2 regions of the Paenibacillus sp. 1781tsa1 genome follow, and region 2 is predicted to be linked to the other one. Evidence: a T-box and tRNA genes for the amino acid it is inferred to sense, from the RefSeq annotation. Region 2 holds a T-box; the other holds one or more tRNA genes.
What was found. A T-box is a leader RNA that pairs with one kind of tRNA and senses whether it is charged. The one in region 2 lies ahead of NKT06_RS24790 (valine--tRNA ligase), so its partner is inferred to be a tRNA-Val.
Positions count from the first base shown of each region.

Region 1: it has a tRNA-Val gene. The T-box ahead of NKT06_RS24790 (valine--tRNA ligase) is inferred to sense a tRNA for this amino acid. The anticodon was not compared.

Region 1 covers NZ_JAMYWY010000001.1:4,796,999-4,808,131, reverse strand. Annotated here, with positions in the region: gene NKT06_RS21685 (DUF6809 family protein) at 1-147, shown strand, start outside; gene NKT06_RS21680 (manganese catalase family protein) at 369-1,271, opposite strand; gene NKT06_RS21675 (hypothetical protein) at 1,526-1,834, shown strand; gene NKT06_RS21670 (DUF3889 domain-containing protein) at 1,891-2,211, shown strand; gene NKT06_RS21665 (hypothetical protein) at 2,407-2,628, shown strand; gene NKT06_RS21660 (hypothetical protein) at 2,612-2,893, shown strand; gene NKT06_RS21655 (DUF3892 domain-containing protein) at 3,308-3,544, opposite strand; gene NKT06_RS21650 (GNAT family N-acetyltransferase) at 3,657-4,100, opposite strand; gene NKT06_RS21645 (hypothetical protein) at 4,339-4,596, opposite strand; tRNA gene NKT06_RS21640 (tRNA-Val) at 4,799-4,870, shown strand; gene NKT06_RS31715 (hypothetical protein) at 5,082-5,204, shown strand; partial or broken gene NKT06_RS31710 (recombinase family protein) at 5,220-5,540, shown strand; gene NKT06_RS21635 (recombinase family protein) at 5,538-6,716, shown strand; gene NKT06_RS21630 (M1 family metallopeptidase) at 6,942-9,152, shown strand; gene NKT06_RS21625 (hypothetical protein) at 9,325-9,597, shown strand; gene NKT06_RS21620 (glycoside hydrolase family protein) at 9,584-10,582, shown strand; gene NKT06_RS21615 (hypothetical protein) at 10,585-11,133, shown strand, end outside.
Region 2 covers NZ_JAMYWY010000001.1:5,499,497-5,510,629, reverse strand. Annotated here, with positions in the region: gene hemL (glutamate-1-semialdehyde 2,1-aminomutase) at 1-856, shown strand, start outside; gene NKT06_RS24800 (RluA family pseudouridine synthase) at 853-1,761, shown strand; gene NKT06_RS24795 (LysM peptidoglycan-binding domain-containing protein) at 2,128-3,660, shown strand; T-box leader at 3,816-4,097, shown strand; gene NKT06_RS24790 (valine--tRNA ligase) at 4,165-6,831, shown strand; gene NKT06_RS24785 (bifunctional folylpolyglutamate synthase/dihydrofolate synthase) at 6,910-8,286, shown strand; gene murC (UDP-N-acetylmuramate--L-alanine ligase) at 8,343-9,662, shown strand; gene NKT06_RS31970 (SPOR domain-containing protein) at 9,781-11,007, shown strand.

The DNA.
Region 1 (11,133 bases), 700 kb from region 2:
CGTGAGCTTGAACAGTTATTTGACTTGTGTGGCAGATGTGAGGGCATGCATACGGAAGCAGCGTTTGCACAAGGTTTTCGTCTGGGTGCCAACATGTTAATTGAAGTCATGAGTCAGCGTGAGGAATCAGTGTTGGAGTTTAATTAAGTTTAACGATGTGAGCAGGGATCCGGTTTACTTTTACAGCTAATTTCTCAGAAAATGACGTGCATACAACATGCTCATTTTGCATCATAAAATTGTATCATAAATTGATTATAACAAAGCCCTCAAATCCTCTCTGCATTCAGCAGCAGGGTTCGAGGGCTTCACTTAAACATACAGTTAACAAAATATATAGGGAAAGAACCTGTTTAACAAATTGTTCCTTAATCCGCAATATTCCCCGCCATCTTCAGACGGCGAGCAATCTCTTTGAAGTCTTCTTGCGAAATGCCTGGTGCGAATTCTTCCTCGACCGCAGGAGCTTCCGGAATCGGGAAACCTTCTGGTATACCCTGGATTACTTCCAGAGGTTGTCCATCTTCGGGGTGAGTTCCTTTCCAGATCTGACCAATGGCGTTGAAATCTTTATCACTATAGGTATACAGCTTGGTGTGTACCCCTTTTTCTTCATATTTACGAGCCTCGTTGAAGGCTTTGTTGTTCAGTGATGGAATAGGAACCAGCTTGGTCACATTTACGCCAGTTGCAATCTCAAGTGCTTTCGCATATGCGACAACATGCACGCCGCCACGTACCAGCAGGAAACCAACCACTTCACGGGCTGCGGGGTGATCTGTCATCTCATATACCTTCATTTTATGCGTACGCGCTCCACATTCGAGGAAAAAGTTGTGCAACAGATCTTCGACCAGATTGCCGCTGTTGAACACGTTTGCTCCCGTCCATGGATTACCCATAGAGTCAAAAGGCATTGCGCCTTGTGCACCTGCCAGATAGTGATAAGACAGACGAGCATCTTTCACGGAACCTAGCGGCGTATCGTCGGGTTCTTTATACTCGGTTGATCCTCTAAGACATTTGTTAATCCCGTGAGACACCAGCTCAACATGTCCCAATTCTTCGGCCGTAATACTCATGACCAGATCATAGAAGGGCTTTAACTTTTCTTTGGAGCGAAAATTAAACGATTGATAGAGGTAGTTGTTCAACGTTGACATTTCTCCGAATTTGCCGCCGAGCAATTCCTGTATGGCTGCCGCTGCATTCGGATCGGGCTTCTCGACATTGGGAATCTCAATCAGAATTTCATCCAAGCGTTTGAACATTCGGGTGTAACCTCCTCAAAGTGGTATTGCAGAACATGTAGAAATGTTAGCCATAAAGTCAGGCTGTCATGGCCTATTACACGGTTATTCCCTTTTTTAAACATAAAATCAACCAAATGGGACTTAAGTATTGCATCGCATGCTGCATATCTTCTCCCTTTTGTTATTTCCAATTCCGTGAATTTTATGTATAATCTAACCTTTAAATGGGGCTTCCAGATACAAGAGAATTAAGGTACATAAAGGAGTTAAAGATGAACAAACGTTGGGTAAAAATAGTGTGGATTCCGATGTTTCTGATGATGCTGATGTACATAAGCAGCGAGTCTGTCACAGCATACGCCGGTACGAACGAGGTTCAGGTGGATGAAGCAACGAGGCAGTTACTTGAGAAGAAATACGGGTTGGAACGTCCTCAGGAACTACAGACACAACAACCCTTTTTCTCGGGTGACTGGGGGATGAGTTTCCGGACAGAGCCACCTGATTCGTTGGACCGTCTTGTTCATGTGGTTCCTTTTTCCCTACGGCCACTGGCCTGGATCTTTCGTTTATTCGTGTAAAATGAAACCCGGACGGGCAATATAACAGAAACATATTGTCCCAAGGAGTGAGTGAAATGAGAATGCTCATCGTTACCGTCATGTCGGTAGTCTTGAGTTTGGCCGGAATGACATCAGGAACAGGTGCCTCTATCCCTGATTATGCGAAGTGGGGAATTATAGCGGTCAAAGAAACACAGACCAAATATAATGTGGATATTTTGGACTATAAGCACATCGGCCGTACCTCTCTAACAGCGGATCAATCACGGGAACAGTTCAAGCTATGGGTTCGTGCCAAAGATGGCAAGCAGTTCGCGGTCTATGTGAATGTTGATTTTAATCCATCTACACAGCAATTAAAGAAAGTACAATTTTCGGAATCCGATCGACACTGAACCGTTACTGAACTGGGTCATTACAAGTCACGTAGTTATATGAGCAGCATTATTAGAGGAACCAGACTCCCTTGATCATTAAGGGGAAATTCTGGTTTTTTTATTTTGCAAAATCCTTTTTTTACTATTGAATAAAGAACTTATGTTCGCATATAATATGAAATACAAACAAACGTTCTTATCGGAGGGATGATTATGCTAGGGAAATATATTGGCCAGATGGTGGAGCTTGTCTACATGGATCGTGCAGGGCAGATTACGCAGCGACAGATTCGAATTAACAGTGTACGTGGCGGGATGATTAGAGCATCAGCGGGAAAAGAAGGCTCACCCCGAACATTTCTGGAGCAAGGTATTCTGGCATGGCGTCCTGTTACGGATCTGAATGGGGAGGTAAAGTATGCTGAACGACTTTGAACGCAAGATTTTGCGTATTATGGTGAACTATGCAGGACAACGGCGCAGGTTGCCGCGTATGGATGAACTAGAGAATAAGACGGGACGGAGCAGAGCTTACATTCATGAGTCATTGCTGGAGCTTGAACGCACCGGGCACATCGCATGGGAGAATCGGTCTACTCTCGAAGGTATACAGATTTTGCAGGCATGGGAACAGGTGCAACAGCCGATTCGCAAAAGCCAGCCTTCCGGGGACTCCGTAAAATATTTTACGGACTATTGAGGTGTCTTTTCAAACTCAAGCAAGCTTTACGATGATGAATGTCAGCATCTAAACAGTCTGGGATTCCAAGTTGGCTGGTCCTGGCGAATGAATAGATGATTTTCTAAGGAACACAGTACGTCTTATTTAGCCTTCCGCTTTTCTAGTTAAATTGTAAGGAACATCAGACACCTTATTTCCCTTAATCCCTGACAAAAATGCTATAAAAGTCCACAAACTCTGATATAGCGTGTCTCAGATTCCTTAGATTTCTAAGGGTGCTTCAAATCCTTGAATAAGACGCCTCAGATTCGTTACCTCTCGTGGGCCTGCTTTCAGTAGGTTTGAAGACACCCTCTAGTGAACATAAGAAAACGCCAACCCGGATAACCGGATTGGCGCTTCTGTGTAACACGTACGATCTGTGCATCTATTTTAGAAATGGGGAAGTTGGTCCAGGTTGTTGGTTGGGTCACCATCGGCATCGCCGCGAATATACATTTCGCCATCCTTGCCTTTAAATACATTCACGCCGGCAATAGCGCCAGCCTTTACTTCTGCAAGTGCTTGTTGGTAATCCAGTACACGTCCTGCTGAAGTCTGAAAGGCTGTCAGGTCACCGTCGCCATTTTTCTGTACGGCTGTGAAACTCTCGCGTGTCGATTGATCCATGATGTCACACTCTCCTTATATGACGAGATAGGAATCTGTTTACCTGATTAGCCTATCCGAATTCCTGGGAAGTATGCATCATATGCTGATCAGACTTGCCAATGCCGAAGTTTTACAGACTCTTTTTCATACGAACATGCAGAATATCTGCATCATAAAAAGGTTCTTCCGAAATCACTTCATAGCCCAGTTTCTCATAGAATTTCTGCGCCTGACATTGAGCATCCAGTACGGAATAGGATAAACCGAGTTCACGTGCCAGTTCCTCCATCGCGAGCAGAAGCACGCGTCCATAACCGAATGAACGATGAGACTCAAGCACCGCGATCCGCTGCATTTTGGCCGTATCCTTGCTGTAATAGATCAGACGTCCTGTAGCTACAGCTTGCCCTTCCGTACTTAACAATACGTGATGCACATCCGGACTGATGACATCGTAGTGATCAATCTCAATCTCGGCAGGCACCTGTTGCTCGATCACAAAAACGTGATTGCGAATACCTAGGGCTTGTTCCAATTGTTCTTGCGTCGTTACATAACTAATCTCAGCTGCCAATTCCATTCCTTCTTTCTGCTCTTGCGCGACATATCAGACTGAATTATACAAAAAAATGTTTTTCCTGTATAGTGAAGTCTGGAACATATTGGGAGAGGAGGGGGTAGTGATGGGTATGACAGGCATCATGGTAATTACATTGCTAATGTCGGCGGGAATGATTACTCTGTTGTATTACGTTACGAAGAAAGCATACTCACGCAAGTGGGATGAAGATGAGTAATTCACCTCTTAACCTTCACGGCAAAACTTCACTGCTTCCTCGCGGAGAATATACATCTTGAATTACAGATTTGGAGTATACGTCCAGCCAGACGGGCAGAGATTCAACATTTTCATTGGGTTGTTTTAACTGTTGGAATTGAACCGTATGTTCATCCCGCTCCAACCCGCAACCAGTAGCGGTTATAATGAGAATCGTAAGCCCAGCGAAGAGAAAGAAGCATTTGGTAAATGTATATTTATTGGATTTTGACCGTTTTGTTAAGTTTCGCATAGGGAATTCACCTCGTTGTAGAAATGGTAATCTTTCCTTTATTGTGCACCATTTCGGGTGAATTATAACCAAATAAATCATTGACAATGAACACGGTTACTTGATATGATACTGTTACTTGATTGGGAAATAATTATATATCATGATCTGTTAGCTCAGCTAAAGATCATTATGATCGTGATGGATACATCCTATTTATTACAGGGCGATAGCTCAGCGGGAGAGCATTATCTTGACAGGGTAAGGGTCGTGGGTTCGATCCCCACTCGTCCTATATGAAAAAAGGGCAACTTCTTTTGAGAATTATATCTCAAGAGGGGTTGTTTTTTTATATAGCATTATGGCCACCTCTGATAATATATGTAGGTGGTTTTTTTGTTGATAATAAATATACTTAATGGTATAATTTGGATTGAATTAAGCAGTTAAAGTAGTTACGGATATCGATAAAAATAATACAGAAAAAAGATATGGTGGTTGATGGAATGGGACAAACAAAACGTGTTGCAGCACTATATCGAGTGTCCACAAAAGGACAGATGGATGGAAACGATATTCCAATGCAACAACGAGCATGCAGGAAGATGGTAGAGAAACAAGATGAATGAAAGCTAGTTAAGGAATATACCGAAAAAGGGGTGTCAGGTTTCAAAGTACCTGCCTCGAAGCGTGATGTTATTCAACAGGCTAAAGAAGATGCAGAGAATGGCTTATTCGATGTTTTGTTGGTATTTATGTTTGACAGGCTTGGAAGAAAAGATGATGAGACCCCCTTCGTACTTGAGTGGTTTGTAAACAAAGGGGTTGAAATGTGGTCTGTAATAGAAGGACAGCAAAAAATTGAAGCAAACACCGATCGGATGGTCAACTACTTAAGATTCTGGCAGTCAAGCGATGAAAGTAGGAAAATCTCTGACCGTGTCAATGAAAAACATAAACAGATGGTCGAAGATGGTATTTTCAGGGGAGGAGGTATTCCCTACGGGTATAAAAGTGTTGATTCCGGTAATGTAAATAAAAAAGGAAAAGTAATGCAAAAACTGGGCAAGCACGAAGAAGAGTCAAAGATTGTAAAAGAAATATTCCGACTAGCGCTTGAAGAAGGATACGGGCAATTAAGAATAGCTAAACTTCTAAACGAAAAAAATGTTCCGACAAGAAAAGCAAAACAATGGGGTGCTCCAACAGTAAACGTTATACTTAAGAATCCAATCTACAAAGGAGTGATGAGGTACAGAAAAGAAGAAGGGGACGATATATTTTCAAAACCAATCCCTGAATTAATGATAGTTTCAGAAGAGGATTGGAATACTGTACAGGATGTAAGGGATAAAAAGAACCCTAAGAATCCGAACAGAAATGAAAATTCCATTCCCATGAGCACTAAGGGAAGTTTACTTTTAACTGGAATAGCCAGATGCGGTTGTTGTAACTCTAGATTGACTACGACTACATTTGTAAATAAATACAAAGCAGCTAATGGAGAAATTGTTCGATACAATCAAAATAAAAGTTATCGTTGTAGTGGAAAATTGCAAGGAAAGACGGATTGTAATGGACAGGCAACATTTTCTTCAAAGAAGGTAGAGAGACAAGTCTTAGAAAGCGTGGAAGTATACTTAAGTGAACTCAGAACGATAGATTTTCAATTGGAAATTGAATCGATAAAAAAGAAAGTTTTTAATCAAGAAGAGGAAAGAATTAAAACAATGCAAAATTTACTGGAAGAGCACTATGAGGAGCTTGTGGTATTAAACGCTGAGGTTCCAAAAGCTATAATGGGTAAGAGTGCATTCAAGCCAGAAATGCTCAATGCTCTTATCGAGAAAAAAGAAAACGAAATTCAGAAAACTTCTGAAGATATTAAGGAACAAGAGAAATTGTTACTCTCCAAAAAAATGGAGATATCAGAGATGGAGACTCTAAAAGATGATCTCCCAGTTTGGCGGGATGTGTTTACAAAAGCTTCTACAGAAAAGAAGAAAATGATGTTATGCACATTGCTAGAGGTAGTCTACATTAGTAAAGATAAAATATCGGTCGAAATCAAGGCTGGAATAAAAGAATTACTCGGTCATCTATACAGAGAGAGAAAGGATACCAAGAGCTCACTTATTTGACAGGGTAGAGGTCAGTGGTTCGAGCCCACTACAGATCATACACGGGAAGCCTTACGATGTAAGGCTTCTTTTCTTTTTTCACATACAAACATGAATACGTTTCCGAGTGCTTCATTTTCATTCCTCTTTTTTAAACAAAACTTAAATAAAACATAAATTCAACGTAAGGTTCGTCTTCTATACTTGGTTCTGAGGTCAACATAGAACAGGAGAAGGAGAGAACTTATGAATTATCCAAACTCTTTTACATTAAAGTTAGCCAGAGTAGGGATCGCGGGTACACTCGCCTTAATACTAGCAACAAGCCCACTTGCCAACATGGGGGTTATTGCCGCGGAAGCAGTCCCATCACTTGTATCTACGAAGATGCATAACACACAGAAAGACTCTCTGGAGCATGCCCCAATTCAATACCAGATCCAGGCTCGGCTGAATGAGAAAGACATGACGATCCAGGGGAGCGAGAAGGTAACGTATCGCAACACAAGCAAGGATACACTCCAGCAACTGGTCCTGCATACATATGCTGATGCGAACCTGTCCAAGTCTACACAGGCGAACATGTTCCAACAAAATAATGAAAAGATTAGTGAAGATCATCCGGAGAAGACAGCGGAGGACTTTCTGGGCGGCATTGATATTCAGGCTGTAACAGCAGATAGCCAATCGCTGGATTTCCATAAGGAAAACCAAGCGTTGACCGTGCAGTTGAAAGAACCCGTTAAACCAGGCGAATCTGTAGTATTCCAACTAGAATTTCATCTGAATATACCTTATGGCTCACAGCGAGTTTCCTATTACAAGGATATAATCAATGGTGCACACTGGTTCCCGGTGATGTCTGTATACGACGAGGTTAAACATCAGTGGAACAAGGCACCGTATAGTCGAACATTTGAGAGCGATTATTACACCTCATCGGACTTTGAAGTTCAATTAAATGTTCCTGATGATTATCAGGTAGCCATGCCTGGCGCTATCACCACGCAAGACAGTTCAGAACATGGACGTAAGATTGTGTCTGCTGTAGCCGAGAATACGAGAGAGTTTGTTTTCTTTGCAAGTCCTAATCTTCAAGTGGAACGCGCTACCCGTAACGGTCTGACGGTTGAATACTATTATTACAACGATGATCCATCCAAGAAAAAGATCGTTGACCGGTACATTAATCAGGCATTCAAGGTCATTGATTTCTATAGTGAGAAATATGGCAAGTATCCCTATCCAGAGTTCCGAATTGTTGAGACGTATGTGCAAGGTGTAGCCGTGGAGTACGCGAGGCTCATTCAGATGGGACAGATTCATGATAGTGCCGTTCCAGAAGAAGATACAACATTTGTACATGAAATAGCTCATCAGTGGTTCCATGCATTGATCGGTAATAACTCGGAGACCGAATCCTTCCTGGATGAAGGCTTTGCCGATTTCTCGATGGTGTATTTTGCCGAGAAACAGGGAGATAAATTAAATGGTTTCAGATCCATACAGTTTGATACAGCGCCCGTAGATATGGCGATTGCCTCAACAAACGATGAAGCTGGGGATTTGGCAGGTTTGGTGTATTATCAGAAGGGGCGACAAGCGATCTATCAGCTTTACCGTTCTGTCGGTGAAGAGAAATTTGACGAGTTGATGAGAACATATTTCAAACGCTACGTATATCAAAACGCAACAATAGAGGGGCTTCTTCAAACCATTGAAGATGTGCTTGGTAAGGAAGTGCGCACAGAAATGCAAACAGCCCTATATCAGCCTGATTTTGTCTTAAAGCCGGAATTCCAATTATCACAGGAAGAGACCGCTGCATATGTGCATGATATCTTACAAGCGCAATATCAGGCTGTCATGGGTATGATCCCTGATCTGCCTTATGAAGTGATGAATCGATTGATGGACAAAGTCCTTCAAGGCGAGGAATTAACCATTGTGCTCAGCGATCAGGCGAGTAAACTTGCAACTAAACAGCAGGAAGATATGGTAAATCAATTGACCGGATTCCTTGATATGACCGGTATGAGATACGACATTATACGGGATCGCAAGGAACTGAAGCAAAAGATGAAAAAAGAGATCGGCAACAGCAACCTTATTGTCATTGGCAATGCCAAGTCAAACGGATTGGTGCAGGCTTTAAAATTCAACATTATCGACCGGACGAAACTGACGGGTTTTTCTTGGAAGAATACCATGAATCAACCTCTCGCCGCGGGTGCATATGTTATCAAACATCCCTATAACCAGAATCGATTGATGCTTCATTATTTCTGGAATGAGGATCATCTGAGTGACGCGGCATTTGAAGCTTTTAAGCTGAAAATACAGGAGTCTATCGGATTCACTAACGACTTTTACCAGTACTATGTATTGGATAACCAAGGCAAGGAGAAATCCGATAAAAAAGTTGCGAATCCCATATCTTCACTTTTTGCGGAGTAAATAGTACAAATTTTTCCTTCAACAGGTTAGCCAATTCTTATTGGTTAGCCTGTTTAGTCTTGTTATGAAAAACCAGACTTAGAATAATAGGCTGCAAGATGGGCATAATGCTTTAACAGAAAGGTAACTTCATGAATATACTTATCGGGAGAAAACAATAGGAGGGATTAATATGAAGGATCAACATTATCCGGGCGTACCAATGAAAGGGACAATGGCCGATTGCAACGGTAAAGGAATTAAAGGAATCACTAAAATGAAAGCGTATTCATATAGTGCTAGAATTCGCCCTATCATTCGTATTTCTCAGGAGTCAGCTGCGAATGAGGGTAATGTTGTTGATTTTTCAATCCTATTAATAAACGCTTCGGATGTTTTATATTCGCGACCGGTAACGGGTAATACCCCGTTCACGAAGGAGTTGAGTTCCCATGTCTATGACTGAGAATATTGCTCAGGCAGCACTCGAAGCAGCGATGAAGGCGAATAGGGCCATTGCACCTTATGACTATTGTGATGCAGAATCCAGACACATGTACACGCCTCAATTTGATAAAAAAATGGACAATCCTATGTATACCGCAGCAATGGCGGGTTTGCAATCGATCTACTGGTTTCGGGCAATCAAAGTGAAGGGGCTTATCCCTGATGCGAAAGCAGATTATTATGCTACGTATTCTACCAACCATAATCGTATCGGTGGAATTGGACTTGCGTATTCCAACAGCCCGACAGGACCATGGACCAAACACGGACAGGTATATCTCGATACTGTGGTGGGGAATTCGACGGAAACGCCATTTGTGATCTGGAACGATGAAGAACAATTGTTCTTTATGTATTATCAACAAAACGGACTTGGGATCAATCAATCGACGGCACTTGCAACCTCTGTAGACATGATTCAATGGACAAGAGTGGGTTTGATTTTGGACAAACCTCCCGGTTTCCCAGGTGATGGTCATACCGGTTACTTCTCGTGTTTTAGAAATGGTGGCAAATGGATCGGTTTCTCGGTAATGGGCGGCGGTGATTTTGGCCGTAAATGTATTTGGCATTCTCATGACGGACGTAGCTGGTTAGCTGATCCAAGACCATTAATGGGTGGTAATGATGCGACTTTATCAGCGGAAGAAAACATTTCGAGACCCAATGCAGGTGTATTTATGTACAAAGGGAGCATGTGGTGGCTGGGCATGTTATCGGCTTATGCTTCAGGTGGGGTTACGACTGTAGCTCGGCCTGCCATTGCCAAGATCAGCGCAGACTTCCGTCAACTGTTGGACAAACCTTCAGATATATATTTTCCGGCATTGAATTGGGAAACGACCAACATGCAATCCTTGATGGTGTCCGTTATGGACGGTGTAGTGTACGTGTATTACAATACCGATCATAATATCGGTGTAGCCTATTCGGTGGGGGTGTAGAGATGATTATACGTGATGCAGCGGGTCAGATTGTGCCCTTTGGAAAGGTCCACAAACAGCTTGTGGCCGATTTTCTATACGGAACGTTACCGGATTGGGTGGAGGTGGTGGGCACCCCTACGTTTGAGCCCTTGCCTGATAGAGGAACCATAACAGTTACAACACCGGCCACGGCAGGAGCGACGGCAGAGTTGAAAATGAAACATCTGATTGACAGCTCGAAAGTAACAGCAATTGCAATTACTTTGGAAGCGCTACAATTCAACGGGAATATTGGAATATCAGTTCAGGTTGGCATTAAATCCAAGGATAGCAAGGCCGGCATCACCTTTTTTCATAACGTTAATCAGAAGTATGGTATGGTCCGAGCCTATAAAGCAGATGGAACGTACACGGATTTTAAGCAAAACATGGTTTTCTTCACCACCCAAGGTGTGGCGGGAGATGAGGCGCAGAATCGAAAGAACCTGACGGTGCTGCTCTGCACCGGGTTACAGTTCTCGGCGGGGTTCGAAAGACCTTCCGTGTGGCTTGGTGCGGATGATCAGTAT
Region 2 (11,133 bases):
ATCATATCATGGACATGCGGACAGCTTGCTGATTAAGGCTGGTTCAGGTGTTGCAACGTTGGGGCTGCCAGATAGTCCAGGTGTGCCTGAAGGCGTAGCTGTAAATACCATTACGGTACCTTATAACGATCTGGAGTCCGTGACGCTTGCTTTTGAACGTTATGGTGAAGAACTGGCCGCTGTTATTGTGGAACCTGTGGCAGGTAACATGGGGGTTGTACCTCCGGCTTCCGGTTTCCTTGAAGGCTTGCGCAGTTTGACGACGCAATATGGCAGCCTGCTTATTTTTGACGAAGTCATGACCGGTTTCCGTGTAGGGTTGAACTGTGCCCAGGGACGGTATGGGGTTACACCTGACCTGACTTGTCTGGGGAAAGTGATCGGTGGCGGACTCCCGGTTGGTGCTTATGGTGGTCGCCGGGATCTTATGGAACAGATTGCCCCTACGGGACCGATCTATCAAGCAGGTACACTAAGCGGGAATCCGCTGGCTATGGCCGCAGGATATACCACGCTCAAATTGTTAACACCAGAGGTCTATGACCGTCTGGAGACACTGTCTGCACGTCTGCAAGCCGGATTCGAGAAAAATGCAGCTGAGACGGGTGTCGCGATAACCATTAACCGTGTGGGTTCCATGGTTTGTCCATTCTTCAGTGCCGTTCCAGTAACCAATTATGATATTGCCAAAGAAAGCAATCTGGATCAATTCCGTCGTTATTTTGCGGCCATGATTGATCAAGGTGTGAGTGTTGCGCCTTCGCAATACGAAGGCATGTTTGTCTCTGGTGTGCACACGGAGCAGGATATTGACGATACGATCGAGGCGAATCGTAAAGCTCTTCAATCGCTATGACAATCAAAAGTTGGAAACGCCGCGGGGAATGGCTTGAGCTGATGCCAGGCAAAGCCGTAACAGGCAGCACGGACAAACAGATGGCTGCTGAGCAATGGCTATTGTCTGAGCTTCGGTTTCCAGAGAAATTGTTACGTCAGCTTAAAGCAAACCGTGGAATACAACTCGCAGGGGACCGGCTTCGGCTGGCCCTTTTTGCGTCCCGGCCAATCGATGTTGAGCCACGCTGGGCTGAGGTGGAGGTCTTGTATGAGGATGATTTCTGTCTGGTTATGCACAAACCGGCAGGCATGAAACTGCATCCGGATGGAAGCCGGGCTGATCAGGCCATCACGCTGGATCATGTGGTTGCCTCCTATTATGAGATGAACGGAATACAGGCGAGCGTACGCCATGTTCATCGACTGGATGAGGATACAACCGGACCTGTCCTGTATGCCAAAAATGCTTTTGCCCTCGCCAAACTGGATGAAGCGATGCGTCACAAAGAGATTGATCGCCATTATGTAGCCATCGCAGGGGGGCAACTATCCCGTGAACTGCACAAAATTGATGCTCCGATTGGCAAAGACAGACATCACAAACAGCGCAGACGTGTCTCGGAAGGTGGTCAAGAAGCGGTTACTCATGTGGAGATCGTCGAAGTGTGGGAACGAGCAACCCTTGTACGATTGAAGCTGGATACAGGACGAACACACCAAATTCGTGTACATCTGAGTTACGCGGGACATCCGCTTATCGGTGATGAGTTGTATGGAGGAAAAGCGGATGCCATTGGTCGGCAGGCGCTTCACGGAGAAGTGCTGAAGTTTAACCACCCGTTAACTGGAGCCATGATTGAAGTGAATGACCCTTGGCCAGCCGACTTCACACAATTGGCAGAACGTGAAAAGGTGTATTCATAAATGATATAAAGCGAACTTGAATAGTTTCACGAGAACGGAGAGGACAGAAATAACGTGAAGAAGCGGAGCGTTCGCCTAAAAGCTTTCTGAAAGAAAGCTGCTTCGGAAGCATAAGCTATCCCCGGATTTTCCCTTTGAAGAAGGGAATCAAAAAAAATCTGGGGATAACAGTGATCGGAAGGTTATTCTGTCATCGAAGTGGCTAGGTGAAACATTCTCTATTTCGCTTTATATAGCAAGGTTTTTCAAAAGGTGGCATGCTCCTCTCATTCAAGGCATATAGATGGGGTAACGAAGGATTTGGACCATGGATCAGTCCCATGAGAAGGATCATGGTGAACATATGCCGAAAGGAGGACGCCACCTTTGTTGAATCAACCTTATGGTTTGCGGTTCGATATTTATGAGCGCGTTCATTTGTCTGAGGGAGTCCCTGCGATTGAGGAATTGGAGGAGATTGAACTATACCCGCGCATTCAAGTCATAGGGCAGGATGATCATGCCACGTTAAGAGGGCATCTTTTACTAACAGGTGCGTACAGAGGAGAAAATGAGGCTTCTGAGGAGCTCAAACATTTCATTCCCGTGGAGATCACAGTGCCGCTGAACCGGGTCAGATCGATTGAGGATATTTCCATTGAGATCGAAAATTTTGACGTGGATCTGTTATCCAATCGCAGTCTGAACATTACTGGCGTGTTGTCGCTGCGAGGCATCGAGGGCTTTCCTGTTGAAGAGCCACAAGTGTGGTCAGCAGATGAATTTACGGTAGTCCACTCACCGGATGCTCAGCAATCCAACCGTTCCGATGAAGCAGAACAGACAGGTAGCGACCCCAACACATTTGCACAAGAGTATCTGCTCCAGCGGAGTGAGGAAGAGAGACTTGCGAATGCAGCAGAACTTGCATATGGTGCCCCGGAATATCATCAGGAATATACGAACTTATCATCAGCCGAGCCACTTCAATCTGAGGAGCAAAGTGCGGAGTATGCTAACGAAAACAGACAACCTGATGCAGACGAAGATCCCGCATCTCTGACAGCGAATGGAGATGAATTGGCATCCCATGAGCAATACAGCGAACCTTCTCCGATCTCGTCATTTATGGCTGAGACTGCTGATCGGTTAGCTTCTTACCCTGAGTCGGAACCAGTGCTGCCTCTGGAAGAAGAGTCTTTAGCGTGGTCCGAGCCTTCTGGGGATGCATTGCCTGAGGAGCCTAGAAATTCAGATCAAGCAGTCCCAGAGCCTACTGCTCAATCATCTAATGAGTTTGCAGCACCAGATGTACCGGACGCACCGGACGTATGGCATTTCGAATCAGCGAGATCTGTACCTCAGCAGGAGAATCAGGCAGTTGATGTTCCGGTTGAACCACAGGCGGAGAACTGGCAAGGTGTATTCGGTTCGTCCGAAGCAGGCAATGCAGAGGAAGAACGCCCGTCTTTTGAAGCGACTGGGGTAGATGAGTTTGTGCAGAACGAAGCATTTGTTCCTGAACCTGTGGCTGAGACGGAAGACAAGCCGGAGATGAAGGTTGCTTTTGGCAGCAAAAAGGAATCCGCACCAAGACAAGAGGAGGGTGTGGGTATCTCTTCCTTGTTATCCTCTGGCAGATCAGCACGCGATGCTGAAGTGGAGAGAGGCGAAGAGGTTCCAGCTGGTGTGATACAGGAAGAAACGTATGCACCAGAGGATGTGGAATGGAAGAATCTGTTCCTGGGAACGATCGTGGACCAGACGCCATTCCGTAAGGTGAAACTGTGTATCGTCCAGCGGGAAGATACACTGGATGCCATTGCAGATCGATACCAATTGAGCACAAGGGAACTTCAATTGTATAACCGATTATCTGAACAAGTTGTGGAAGAAGGTCAGATATTGTACATCCCTTAATCCGTAGTTAAAGCCTTCGTTACGACCCGTGATCCCCTTGAGGATTACGGGTTTTTGCATGATTTGCCCTAAACCTGCATTCCAGCGCACTTTATCCGCTGTTGTCAGGTTGACTATCGCGCACGAGCAAGGTATGATGTGTGTAGGTTTTTTGAAGAACAACGTGGAACGGGAGTAGTAGACAGTATGACCTTTCAGAGAGTGGAATCGCAACGCTGTGAGATTCCGCAGGAACCAACTGATCGAAGTCGCCCGGGAGTTGCCTGTTTGAATACAAGGGATGAATGAGATTTATCGTCATTTATTTCTGAGGTAGGATGGGCCGGTAGCAGCCGTTATCTGCTTGAAGTGTCACGTCATGTACAAAGGGTGAAGTCTATCTTGCTGTCGGCGTGAAACAAAGGTGGTACCGCGAAAGCTAACCTTTCGTCCTTTGATGGATGAAAGGTTTTTTTTGTTTTTTTTGGCGAAGATGATGAAGATGAAGTAACGGAGGAATGACACATGTCTGAGGAAAAAAAATCAGCTGCAACAGAAATGCCGACCACTTACGATCCTAAAGCGGCAGAGGACAAATGGTACTCCACCTGGATGGAGCGCGGATATTTCAAAGCCGGTCAACGTAAAGATGCCGAGCCGTATACGATTGTAATTCCACCCCCAAATGTAACCGGGATGCTGCACATCGGGCATGCGCTCGACTTTACACTACAGGATATTCTGATCCGCACCAAACGGATGCAGGGTTATGATGCACTGTGGCTTCCAGGTTCCGACCATGCAGGTATTGCTACCCAAACCAAAGTGGAGCAGAAGCTGCGTGAAGAAGGTCTGACCCGTTATGATCTGGGACGTGAGAAGTTTCTGGAGAAAGTATGGGATTGGAAAGATCAATATGCCACAACCATTCGTCAGCAATGGGGCAAAATGGGTTTGTCGCTTGATTACTCACGTGAACGTTTTACGCTGGATGAAGGTCTGTCCCAAGCGGTTCGTAAAGTATTTGTTCAACTGTATGAAAAAGGCCTTATTTACCGAGGCAAACGCATCATTAACTGGGACCCGGTGAACCGGACAGCTCTGTCCGACATTGAGGTTGAATATAAAGAGGTTCAGGGTCACTTGTACCATCTGCGTTACCCGCTCAAAGATGGAAGTGGCTACGTTACCGTGGCAACAACGCGTCCTGAAACGATGCTGGGTGATACAGCGGTCGCTGTTCATCCGAAGGATGAGCGCTATGCAGATATGATTGGTAAAGTACTTGTACTGCCTATCATCGGACGAGAAATTCCAATTATCGCTGATGATTATGTGGATAAAGAGTTTGGAAGTGGTGCAGTTAAAATCACGCCTGCGCATGATCCAAATGACTTTGAAGTAGGTCTTCGTCATGATCTGCCTCAGATTACGGTAATGGATGAGAGCGGCACAATGAATGCAGAAGCTGGTAAGTATCAGGGACTGGATCGCAGTGAATGCCGCAAGCAGATTGTTGCTGATATGAAAGAGCAAGGTGTATTGATCAACATCGAGGATCATACGCATCAGGTTGGACACAGTGAACGTACCGGAGCTGTTGTTGAACCATATCTGTCTACCCAGTGGTTTGTTGAGATGAAGCCACTTGCAGAGAGAGCGATCAAGAAACAACAGAGCGGCGAAGGGGTTAATTTTGTTCCAGACCGTTTCGAGAAAACCTATCTAAACTGGATCGAGAACGTTCGTGACTGGTGTATTTCCCGTCAACTGTGGTGGGGACATCGTATTCCTGCCTGGTATGATGAGGAAACGGGTGAAATCATCGTATCTGCTGAAGATCCGACTACGCTGCCAGAAAATGCTGGACGCAAGCTTAGACAGGATGAGGATGTACTCGATACTTGGTTTAGCTCCGGCTTATGGCCATTCTCCACACTAGGCTGGCCGGAAGATACGGAAGACCTGCAACGTTATTATCCGACAAGTGTACTTGTGACAGGGTATGACATCATATATTTCTGGGTTGCACGTATGATTTTCACTGCACTGGAATTCACGGATGAGATTCCGTTTAAGGATGTGCTGATGCATGGTCTTGTTCGTGATGCAGATGGACGCAAAATGTCCAAATCACTGGGCAACGGTGTAGATCCGCTGGATGTGATTGAGAAATATGGTGCAGATGCAATGCGTTACATGATCTCAACCAGCAGCACGCCAGGCCAGGATCTCCGTTTCCGTTGGGAACGGGTGGAGCAGGCTCGTAATTTTGCCAACAAGATCTGGAATGCTTCGCGCTTTGCATTGATGAATCTGGAAGGATTCACCTATGAGGATCGGGACATCAGCGGAGAGCTTGGTACAGCGGATTATTGGATTTTGCACCGTCTGAACGAAACTTCCCGCGATATTACGCGTCTAATCGAAGCGTATGAATTTGGGGAAACGGGTCGTGTGCTGTATAACTTTATCTGGGATGACCTGTGTGACTGGTACATTGAGTTTGCTAAACTGTCCTTCTATGGGGAAGATCCGGTTGCCAAGAAGAAAACACAATCCGTGCTTGCTTATGTGCTGGATCAGACCATGCGCCTGATTCATCCGTTTATGCCATACATCTCCGAAGAGATCTGGCAGCATCTGCCGCATGAAGGTGAGACAATTACGCTGGCAGCATGGCCGGTATATGATCCTGCTTTTGAGAACCCAGAGGCTGTAGCCGAGATGAACCTGCTCATGGATACCATTCGTGCAGTTCGGAACATTCGTGCAGAAGTGAACGTGCCTATGAGCAAAAAGATCGAATTGATGGTAAAAGCAAATAGCCCTGAAGCGTCCAGCATCATCGAACGTAACAGTCATTACATCAAACGTTTCTGTAACACGTCCGAGTTCGATAGTGGGCTGGATCTAAGCTCCCCGGATAAGGCAATGACTGCAATCATTACAGGGGCAGAGCTATACTTGCCGCTTGCTGGTCTTATTGATATCGAACAGGAAGTGGCTCGCCTGGAGAAAGAGTTACAGAACCTTGAGGGCGAAGTACTCCGTGTGGAGAAAAAGCTGTCGAATGAAGGCTTTGTTGCCAAAGCGCCTGCCAAGGTTATTGAAGAAGAGCGCGCCAAGCAAGCAGACTATTCCGATAAACGGGATAAAGTGATTGCACGAATCAAGGAACTGAAAGGTTAATATATTTGGGTCGGATGGAGAGCCATTATGCCATCCGGCCGCTTTTTTCACTCAAACTCGGAACCGAAGGTGAATCAGATGACGGAATTAGACGGGACAGATGCAGCAGCTCCTTTACTTACGTATAACGAGGCCGTGGACTGGATCAATGGCCTTATTCCTTTTGGCATACGACCTGGATTGGAACGAATCGAGAGTCTGATGTCTATGTTAGGCAATCCTCACCAGCGTCTCAAATTTATTCACGTCGCGGGAACGAACGGCAAAGGTTCGACTTGCGCTTTTTTGACGTCAGTGCTTCTTCAGGCTGGATATGATGTGGGTACCTTTACGTCGCCTTATATCACCAAGTTTACGAACCGTTTTCAATACAACGGCGAGGATATTCCGGAAGAGATTCTGTTGAAGATCTCTAACCGTCTGCGCCCGCTGGTTATGGAAATGGCATCTTCTCCGCTTGGTTCCCCAACGATGTTTGAGGTGTCCACGGCTCTCGCGCTTCTGTATTATGCAGAAGAGTGCTACCCTGATGTTGTGGTATGGGAGACGGGGCTGGGGGGAAGGATGGACGTAACGAATATTGTTTCGCCTGTTGTGTCCGTCATCACCAACATTGGTATGGATCACACGGATGTGCTTGGAGATACGATTGAGCAGATTGCTGGAGAAAAGGCAGGCATTATCAAGCCGGGAGTACCCGTTGTGACCTGCGCGACGCAACCCGAAGCTGTGAAAGTGATTCAGGAGAAAGCACAGCAGCTTCAATCAAGCCTGTATTTGGCTGGAGATCAATTCTCTTATCATCGACTGGAGAGTAATGAGAACGGACAATCTTTTCATTTTACCGGCCCGTTTCGTGATCTGGACGTTCGCATACGCATGCAGGGCTCACATCAATGTGACAATGCTGCGGCCGCACTGATGGTGCTTGAATTGCTTAGACAATACATGGCATTTATGCTGGATGACAACGATATTGCACTTGGACTGGAGAATGCTTTCTGGGCGGGAAGATTCGAAAAAGTCGTCGATCAACCCCGAATTGTGCTCGATGGAGCACATAATCCGGAAGGGGCAGAGTCACTGGCCAAGAGCATTACGGAAGTCTATCCTCACAACAAGTTAATTTTGATGATGGGTATGTTGGCAAATAAGCATCACGAAGCGTATTTGCAGCATATACTGCCACTAGTGGATACGCTGATCCTGACCGAGCCAGATTTCCGACGCAAAATGGATGCAGCCGAATTGCTGCAGATTGTCGAACGGGTACGTCCCGCCATTGCGAAGAAGGAACTGGAAATCATCGTCGAGCCCGAATGGGCAAAGGCACTTGATCTATTGAAGTCACGGACGGAAGCGGAAGATCTGGGGGTGGTCTCCGGCACACTGTACCTGATTGCGGATGTGCGGGCAGCCCTTTTGCATCAAACCGATTCTGAAAAAGGTTGGTGAAAGTTTTGTTAAATACATCGGAACACGTTCATTTTATAGGGATTGGCGGATATGGCATGAGTGCCATCGCAAGAGTTATGTTGGAAATGGGATACACCGTTACCGGATCGGATGTCGCTTCACAGGAGTTGACCGAGAAGTTGGCAGCCAAGGGAGCGAAAATATATATCGGACATACGGCAGAGCACGTCACTGGAGCAGACCTGGTTGTATACTCTACGGCAGCGCCTGCTGATAATGTGGAACGGGTAGCGGCTGCAGAGCTGAACATTCCGATTCTACATCGTTCCCAGATGCTTGCACGTTTGTTGAACGAACGTAAAGGTGTGGCTGTGGCTGGAGCTCACGGTAAAACAACCACCTCATCCATGATTGCACTGGTTATGGATAAATGTGATACGGATCCGACATATATCATTGGCGGAGAGATCATGAATGTGGGCACCAACGCCAAGGCGGGCCAGGGCGACTGGGTAGTCGCTGAGGCGGACGAGAGCGATGGCTCATTTTTGCAGTACCATCCATGGCTCGGTATTGTAACCAATATTGAGGCAGATCATCTGGAGAATTACAACAGTGATTTTGAGGAGCTCAAAAAGGCTTATGTGCAGTTCCTGAGCCAGATTCGTCCGGAAGGAACAGCCATTGTGTGCTCTGACGACGAGAATGTTCAAGCGATTTTGCCAGAACTCAAGTCACGGATTACAACCTATGGTATTGATCGTGCTGCGGATTATACGGCAACGGATATTGTACTGGGTGATCGCCGTATCTCCTTTACGATGAATCATCAGGGTGCTGCTATGGGCACGGTGGAATTATCAGTGCCAGGTAAGCATAACGTTTATAATGCCATGGCTACTGTAATTACCTGTCTGGAAGCAGGTATTCCATTTGAGAAGATTGTGGCAGCGATTATCCAGTTCCACGGAGCCAAACGCAGATTCCAGGTATTGGGCGAGGCGCGTGATATGCTGATCATTGATGATTATGCGCATCACCCGACTGAGATTGAAGCGACCATTAGTGCAGCCAAAGCAACAGGCAAACGCATTATTGCGGTATTCCAGCCACAGCGTTATACGCGTACGTTCTTCCTGTTGGATGCGTTCAGTCGTGCTTTCGCGGAAGCGGATGAGGTGCTTATTACAGATATCTATTCTCCTGCGGGCGAAAAACAGATCGAAGGGGTAACCTCAGCCAAACTGGTTGAACTAATCGTTCAAAACAGTAATGCATCTGCACGGTACCTTCCTACGAAAGAAGAAGTTGTAGCTGATCTGCAGCATCGTTTGCAGCCAGGAGACCTGGTGATTACGATGGGTGCGGGTGATATCTGGAAAGTCGGCGATACCCTTGCCAAAGGCTTGAAATAAATCAACTGAGAAATCGCCTGTCTTCGATACGAAGCAGGCGTTTTTTTTGCGTTAATTGGAATGTATTCTGCCTTCTCTGCATATAGCTGATATAAATGGGACAAAGGAGAGGGTACGGGTGAGCAATGCTAGAATGACGTTTCGCTTCGGGGATCATGAGTCGGACAAGCCTGGAAACAAGAGGAGTTCCGCGTCCAGTCCATTGGTGACGTTAAGTGAAGAAGTACCGCATAATCAACCGCTAACGCCTAAACAGATGGATGCAACCCCATCATGGACGCCTGAGGATATCCCCGGAGACTGGGGAGAGACGGTGCTTACAAGCTCTACTGTACCTGAACCTGACGAGCGGGTGAGCCCTGATTCGAACTTGAACTTGGATGCACCCCATTATTTGGGGAACCGTTCCGGCTACGGTTATGATAATTATTCAGAAGATCCGGAGGAAGAGCGTCGCCATCTGTCTTATGCCCAGGATGATCTGGGCCACGACTGGCTTGCAGATTCCGAGAACTATTCCTATAAGCGCAATCGCCCTCCAAGGGGCTGGAAAATGATTGGTTCTGTCACTGGGGCGCTTGTTACCGGAGCACTTTTTGGCATGGTTATTCTTTCATTTTTTAATAAAGAAGGAGCCGTCAAGCCAGGTGATCTTCTGCCCGCCAATCAGGCAGTTTCCACAGTGACTGGTCAGGAGGGGGCTGCAGGTACAGCGCAGCAACAGACAGCGGCGACTGGCAGCACGTATTATGCACTTCAATACGGCGTGTTCAGTTCTCCTGAACGAGCTGAGCAGGCTAAGCTTGAGCTGGCTCAGGCAGGTATAGCGGCAGGGTCTGATCCTGAAGATGGCAATCGAGTATATGCAGGCATTTCGGCTGATCGTGAAGAGGCCAAGCTACTTAGCTCCAGGCTAAAAGCTCAGGGAGTCGAACTGTATGTCAAGGAGATTGTGAACCCTGAGATCAATCCGGCTATATTCGGTGGCAAGCAAGAGGATGTGCAGCTTTTCTTCACAAACAGTTCTGCACTGGTCGAACAATTGTCTACCTTGTCCATTCAGCAGTTGGGACAATCCGCACCGACAGCAGTCTCTGCAGAAACGATGACCGCGATTCAGAATAAGCACCAGTCATGGTTAACCGGTTTGAATAGCCTCTCACCCGGCCTGACTGCGGAGGTACAACCTATTGTTGGTGGAATGGAGAAATCAATGAACGATGCAATAACGGCTATTGCAGAGTACAACAAGAACCCGGATGATGTGCACATGTGGTCCGTGCAGTCTGATCTGATGGAATATGTACTACAGCAGAAAAAATGGCTCGAAGCGATTAAGCAGTAACATGCTCTTTCCCATAACAACGCTTCGAAATACCCATCCGGCAAGGAACTGGAAATAGTTCCCCTTGCCGGATTTGTGTTTGTATTGACGTACAAAACCCCGTATAATAATGTGGGTGTCAAAAAA